Regions from separate parts of the Arthrobacter sp. NPDC058130 genome, predicted to be linked through region 2. Evidence: predicted binding sites of a transcription regulator. Region 2 holds the regulator's gene; each other region holds the start of a gene.
The links. Region 2 encodes LexA, which represses DNA repair genes until DNA is damaged. Its sites were predicted from a motif close to TCGAACANNTGTTCGA; they were not measured.

Region 1: the regulator LexA is predicted to act here: its motif matches at 1,493-1,508, upstream of ACFVTM_RS07410 (DUF6504 family protein).
Region 3: the regulator LexA is predicted to act here: its motif matches at 1,169-1,184, upstream of ACFVTM_RS06095 (LexA family protein).

What each region holds. Positions count from the first base shown of each region.
Region 1 is NZ_JBHVTV010000002.1:711,499-713,762, forward strand. Features, by position in the region: gene ACFVTM_RS07405 (DNA polymerase III subunit alpha) at 1-1,054, opposite strand, end outside; gene ACFVTM_RS07410 (DUF6504 family protein) at 1,051-1,386, opposite strand; gene ACFVTM_RS07415 (hypothetical protein) at 1,589-1,975, shown strand; gene ACFVTM_RS07420 (chorismate mutase) at 1,999-2,264, opposite strand, start outside.
Region 2 is NZ_JBHVTV010000009.1:161,925-164,188, reverse strand. Features, by position in the region: gene ACFVTM_RS15875 (LysM peptidoglycan-binding domain-containing protein) at 1-173, opposite strand, end outside; gene lexA (transcriptional repressor LexA) at 560-1,309, shown strand; gene ACFVTM_RS15865 (ATP-dependent DNA helicase) at 1,417-2,264, opposite strand, start outside.
Region 3 is NZ_JBHVTV010000002.1:431,384-433,647, reverse strand. Features, by position in the region: gene ACFVTM_RS06100 (Y-family DNA polymerase) at 1-699, opposite strand, end outside; gene ACFVTM_RS06095 (LexA family protein) at 724-1,155, opposite strand; gene ACFVTM_RS06090 (dihydrofolate reductase family protein) at 1,695-2,264, opposite strand, start outside.

The DNA.
Region 1 (2,264 bases), on a different contig from region 2:
TCTGTTGTTCCTGCCTCCCGGCAATTCCCGGGAAGCGGCGGCCAATGCCGGCCTCACAGCGCAGGGTCAGCTCTGCGAGCGCGTCGCCGTCGATCCCGATCACGGAGGCTTCCGGGACCACGGGCTGTTTCCAGCCCATGTCTGCTACGGGATCCATCCGGCAGCGGTCCGCGAGCGCCTTGGTCTGGGCGAGGAGCCGTTTGAGGTCCGCCGTGCCGTAGCCGGCGGCATGGATGATTTCCTTGCCCAGCTGCAGCATCTGGGCCGCCGATTTGAGCCAGCCCTGCCCGTTGGGTTGCAGCAGCGGGGCGGAGGAGAGCTCGGGGAGGGACTTGAGTGTCCGGGCCGAGTCCAGCACATCGGCGGTGGCCGCGCCGTCCTCGGCTACATACCGCACGGCGTTGCTCAGCACGGCGGGCACGCCGTGTTCTGCGGCGAGTTTTAGCATGCGCACCGCGTGGGCGGTGCTAAGCGGTTCCCCGGGCGGGCTGAGCTGGGACACGACTTCCGCGGCCAGCGTCCCGGGGGGCATGGCGTCCAGCCAGCGTTTGAACAGGGTGCGGGGACGCAGGTACCGCCGGCCGCCCATGGCACGGCCGACGTCGGAGTCCGGGCCGATCAGCACCGTCAGGACAGGCTGCAGGGTTTCCGGGTGCAGGGTGCGGGAGGCCAGCTCCGCCCGGGTGACGGCCACCGGCACCGTTCCCCCGGCCTTGCCCGTGGTGCGGGCATGGGCGTCGGAGATCAGCCGGCACAGCGCCCGGTAGCCGGCGCCGTGGTTGTGTCCATGCGCCAGCACGACGACGCGTCCCCCAAGCTGGGTGCGGAGGTCGCCGTCGTCGTCAAAGACCGCGAGGTCCACGCCGACGATCGCGTCCAGGCCCGCGGCCATGCACGCCTTCAGGTGCTTGACGGTTCCGTAGAGCCCGTCGCGGTCCGTGCAGGCCAGCGCGGTGGCGCCGTCGGCGGCGGCCGCGGCGGCCAGTTCATCCGGCCAGGAGACGCCATAGTGGGCGCTGAAGGCGGTGGAGACGTGCAGATGGGTGAAGGTCATGCTGTCTCCGGCTTCCGGAGGGGCTGCAGGGCGTCGTGGATCCTCAGGAGCCGCCAGCGGCCGCTGCCAATATGCCGGGTCAGGTCAACGGTGAGGGTGGAGGCAGCGGCATGGTCACCGGCGGCACGGACCTGGACCCGCCAGATCTCGTGATCCACCAGACCCGGCCCGCTCCCGAGCGGCGCCCGGGTTTCCTCCGCCCACCACTGGCGGCGTTCAAACCAGCGGACAGGTTCCGCACAGACCGTGTATCGACGGCCCGCCCAGTCAAGGCGCAGGGGCTGGCCTGAGGGCGTGCAGAGAACATCCACGGACTCGCTGAACATGCCCACATTGCCTCCCGACCCAGTCCGGGCTGGAGCCTGCCCAGTCCCCGCTTCGACTTCCCACGCGTGTTTCCGCTTCCAGCGCTTCAGTGTCTAATCAAACTTGTTTTATTCGAACATATCTTCGAATAAAACCAGTCTACGACGGAGAGGCGACAAAACCCAGATGGGGGTGGACGGACGCAGATACAGGTAGCAGGATTGAGCCATGAGCTCCCATATCGCACTTCTGAAGCACGTAAAGATCGCCGCCAAGAATTCAACCTTGGTGGCGACCTTCGATATAGACGGAAATATCCCGGGGCAAGGCGCCTACGTTGTCGGCCTACTGGCGACAGAGCCGGACTACTCCCATCAGCGCAGACTGGGTATTGAGTTCATGAACGGCGAGGCCGTCTCCTTCTACTTCTTCAACCATGACGGCACGGAAGAGAATTTCGACCTCAAAGGCGTGGAACACTCAGGAAACACCATCACCGGCAACTTCCCCATCGCGACGGTGCTTGGCCTGCCCAAGGGCCACCTCATGACGGCGTTCAGCGATTGTGACGGCCGGGACTACCAGGCCAATGTGCCTGTCGAAGAGGCTCTCTAGCCCCTGCCCAATGAAGCCACCTGCTACGAGGTGGACTTGTACACTTCCAGCTCGAGCGTGATGAAGGCATCGATCATCGCCCGGTAGGTCTTTTCAACGAGATCGACGTCGATGTCCTTCTGTTCCGCGGTGGCGCGGACGTGTTCGATGACCCGCTCCACGCGCCCGGGCGCACGGACCTCGGCGCTGTCCGCCTTGAGGGTCCCGGCGATCCGGATCAGCCGTTCGCGACGCCCGATCAAGGCCACGATCTGCTCGTCCACCTCGTCAACAGCCACCCGCACGGCGG
Region 2 (2,264 bases):
GCGGGGGCGTTGAGGAATCCGCTGAGCGACAGGATGAGCGCCACCAGCAGGATCAGCGGGACGCCAAAGAAGACGAAGCGTCCGCGCCGGGTGAGCCGCAGCGGCGGCTGCTTCGGCCGGTGATTCGTGACGTCATGAACCAAAGTGCCGTGATACGCGCTTGAAGCTGACATGAACTGAGCCCTCCTGGACCATACGGTGCCGCCCGGCGTACTCCACGTACTCGCCGCCAACCGACCGAACTTTCGAACATAGAACCGAACACTGCCTTCGACGCCTGAACCTCGAAATCGAACACATATTCGAACCTTGCTTGTTCTGTTTTAGCACTTACTAACGAACGATGTCGAGACTCGCTAGAACAAATGTTTGAAAAAGCCTTGCAGCTGGCCTATTTTTGAGGGACAGGACAACCGCTTGTGACTCGAACATCGCTAGTTGAACATCGCCAGTTGATTCGAACATTGGTAGTTGATCAGCAGGGTCTGACATTTCAGGCCGGAAGTTCCCGGTGACAGCAGCCACAGTGGCCGGGCGGAACGGAAAGGCATTGGCGAACATGGCAGCACAAGCCACCGGCGGCAGGGCCTCCTCTCGGAGCCAACAACCCGTACGGGCCCCCAAAAGCCTCACCGTCCGGCAGAAGAAAATTCTGGAAACCATCCAGCGCTCCGTTACGGACAACGGTTACCCGCCCTCCATGCGTGAGATCGGCGACACCGTCGGCCTGGCCAGCCTGTCGAGCGTGACCCATCAGCTCTCCCAGCTCGAAAAGCTCGGCTACCTGCGGCGCGACCCCAAGCGCCCCCGGGCCATGGAAGTGCTCATGCCGCTGACCTTGGACGAGGGGACCACGGCGATTTCGGGGGTCGAGAAGTCCAGCGGCCTGCGGGCTGTCGGCGGCCTTTCAGTCACGGAACTCGCCAGCGCCACTGACACGGCAATGGTGCCGTTCGTCGGACGCATCGCCGCCGGCGGGCCGATCCTCGCGGACCAGGTGGTGGAGGACGTCATGCCGCTGCCCCGCCAACTCGTGGGCCATGGCGAACTGTTCATGCTCAAGGTGGCCGGCGACTCGATGATCGATGCCGCCATTTGCGACGGTGACTGGGTGGTTGTCCGCCGGCAGGGCGATGCCGTGAATGGCGACATCGTTGCCGCGCTGCTGGACGACGAAGCCACGGTCAAGACCTTCCGCCAGCGGGACGGCCACACCTGGCTGCTGCCGCAGAACACCCAGTACGAACCCATCCTGGGCGACCACGCGGTCATCATGGGCAAAGTCGTCTCGGTGCTCCGCTCCCTGTAGCGGCTGCGGCCGGGTCATCCCTGACCACGTACACCCGAAGCCAAGGTCCCCGCCGGTAATCCGGACGGGGACCTTGGCGTTTCCTGGTCCCCTGGCTGCTCAGCTGCCTATGTGGGGGCCTGTGCCGATTCTTTGGCCAGGCGCTTCAGGGCAGCCATGGCAATCGAGGAATCCGTGGTCGGCCAGAACGGGGGCAGCGCCGCGCGGAGGAATCCGCCGTAGCGCTCCGTGGACAGCCGTGAATCCAGTACCGCCACCACGCCCTTGTCCGACGTCGAGCGGATCAGCCGGCCTGCCCCCTGCGCGAGGCGGATCGCGGCATGCGTGGCCGAGACGGTCATGAAGCCGTTGCCGCCGGCCTGGGCGACGGCCCGGGAACGCGCCGTCATCAGCGGATCGTCAGGCCGCGGAAAGGGAATCCGGTCAATGACCACCAGCCGGCAGGACACGCCGGGAACATCGACGCCCTGCCAGAGGGACATCGTGCCGAACAGACACGTGTCCGGTTCGTCGGCAAACTGACGCACGAGCGCCGTCATTGTCGACTCCCCCTGGCACAGGATGCTCATGCCCAGCCGGGGCCGCATCGCCTCGGCGGCGTCCTCGGCCGCCCGCCGCGAGGAAAACAGGCACAGGGCACCGCCGCCGGACGCGCGGATCAGCTTCTCGAGTTCGTCCAGTGCCTCCGGAGAAGTTCCGCGGCCGGGTTTGGGCAGGTGCCGGGCGACATAGAGGATGCCCTGCTTCGGATAGTCGAAGGGGGATCCGACGTCGACGCCGGTCCAGCTGGGGGCGCCGTTGCCGACCAGGCCCAGGCCTCCGGCCGCAGGCTCGAAGGCTGCGCCGATGGCCAGCGTGGCCGAGGTCAGGATGACTGTGTGGCCTTCGAACAAACCCTCACGCAAGCGACCCGCGACGCTCAGCGGGGCAACGTTGATCAACGCCGGTGCGCTGT
Region 3 (2,264 bases), on a different contig from region 2:
CATCATGACCACGGAGAAGCGGTCCCGGATCATGACGGGATCGGCGCGGGACAGGTCCAGGACGGAATGGATGCCGAGGCCATTGAGCCGTTTGGTCAGCCGGGTGGCGACTCCCCAGATCTCGATCACGGGCAGGCGCTGCATCAGGGAGTCCCGGACGGCGGCGGGCATGGAGTCCCAGTGGCAGACGCCGTCGAAAACCGGGTTGTGCTTGGCCCATTTGTTGGCCAGTTTCGCCAGCGTCTTGGTTCCGGCGATCCCCACGCAGACCGGCACACCGACGTTGCGGCGCACGGCGGCCTTCATGATCCGGCCCAGGGCCAGCAGATCCTCCGCGGAGCCTTTGACGCCGAGGAAGGCCTCGTCAATGCTGCAGACCTCCAGCCACGCCGAGTACCTGCCGAGCAGTTCCATCACCCGTGCGCTGATGTCGCCGTAGAGTTCGTAATTGCTGGAGAGGGCAACAAGTCCCCACTCCTTGGCCCGCGGGGCGATTTTGAACCAAGGTTCACCCAGCGGGATACCGAGGGCTTTGGCTTCCGGGGACCGGGTGACGGCACAGCCGTCGTTGTTGGACAGGACGACGACGGGCCGGCCTTCCAGGGACGGGTCGAATGCACGTTCGGCCGAGGCGTAGAAGCAGTTCACGTCCACGTGCGCGATCTGCGGCATCTGCCGCATCGTGGCGGGCTTAGACATTGTTTTCCTCAGGCATTGCGGGTCTCAGACATGGTGCAGGCACCTGGTCGCGACGCCCCAGATCACCAGGTCCGCGACCGACGGGACCCGGATGTCCGGGTACGCCGGATTCTCCGCCTGCAGCACGACGCCGGCGGCCGTGACCCGCAGCCGCTTGATGGTGAGCTCGCCGTCCAGGACTGCGACGACGACGGACCCGTCTTTGGGTTCCAGGGCACGGTTGACGATCAGTTCATCGCCGTCGCTGATCCCGGCACCTTCCATCGAGTCCCCGGATACCCTTACGACGTAGGTGCTGGTGATGTCCTTGATGAGGTGCTCGTTCAGGTCGATCCGGCCATCAAAGTAGTCCTGCGCGGGCGACGGATACCCGGCAGCGACGGGGACCGGGGAGATCAGCACCGACAGCAACGACATGCCCGCGTCTATCACGCGGGGACCGACAAAAACGCCCACAACACACCTTTATTCGAATATATGTTCGATTAATCCAGTGTAGCCGCAGGGGCGGACAAAAGACTCTTTCCCACCCCGTTGCATGTGATACCCGTTCGCGGATGCAAAGTAGGGGAGGGCGCCGACAAAGAACACCCGACGGACCCCGGGTACTTGGACCCGCGGATATTCCTGGAGAACGCTTGCCTCAAGCCCCAGGAGATGCCGGCGTGCAGGTGTGCCAGACGGTCTAATACCGCGTCATGCGGCGAAAGCGCCCGGGGTGGGTGTGCGCGGGGTAGGCGTGCTGCTCGAACTGGCAACTAGCCGGCCCGTGGTACGGCGATCGCCTGGAGCCCGAGTTCCAGCCGCACAGCCGCGAGCGCAACCAAGGGCTCCTGGATGACTGCGGCCTCACGGGCCCGTTCTGGCATCTGCCCTGAGCGGGACGAGGGGATACCCCGATCACCGCCCCTCTTGGTGGGCCGCGGCTAACTGTTGACGGCGCCTCGGGCAACCCAACGTCCGGTCAGTGCCCTCCGGGGGTTGAGCTCAGCATTTCAACGGATGATCCGATAGCGCACGTGGGTGACGAGGCTGGTACCGCTCACTTCCGTCGGCTCAAGCTTGAGGTTCTCGACGCCGTCGAGCAGCCGCTCGCCCGCTCCCAGGACCATCGGCGCGATGTGGAGCCGCAGCTCGTCGATCAGCCCCGCCGAAAGGTATTGGCGAACGGTATCCGCCCCTCCTGCAATGGCCACGTCCTTGCTGCCAGCGGCCTTCCGCGCCTGGGCCAGCGCAGATTCGATGCCATCAGCCACGAAGTTGAACGTGGTGCCGCCCTGCATCTCCAGGGGCTCACGTTGTTGATGGGTGAGGACGAATACGGGCGCGTGATAGGGCGGCTCTTCGCCCCACCATCCCCGCCATTGTTCATCCCACGTCCCGGGGCCTGCGAACATGTTCCGTCCCATGATGTAGGCGCCGGCCGCCAGGATGCCTTCACGCGCAGCAGCGTTGGCCTCGGGTTCTTCGAACTGCCATCGGTGCAGGCGCTCGCCGCCCTTGCCCAGGGGCTCCGCCAGGCTTTGGTTCGGGCCGGCAACGAATCCGTCAAGGGAGATGGTCAG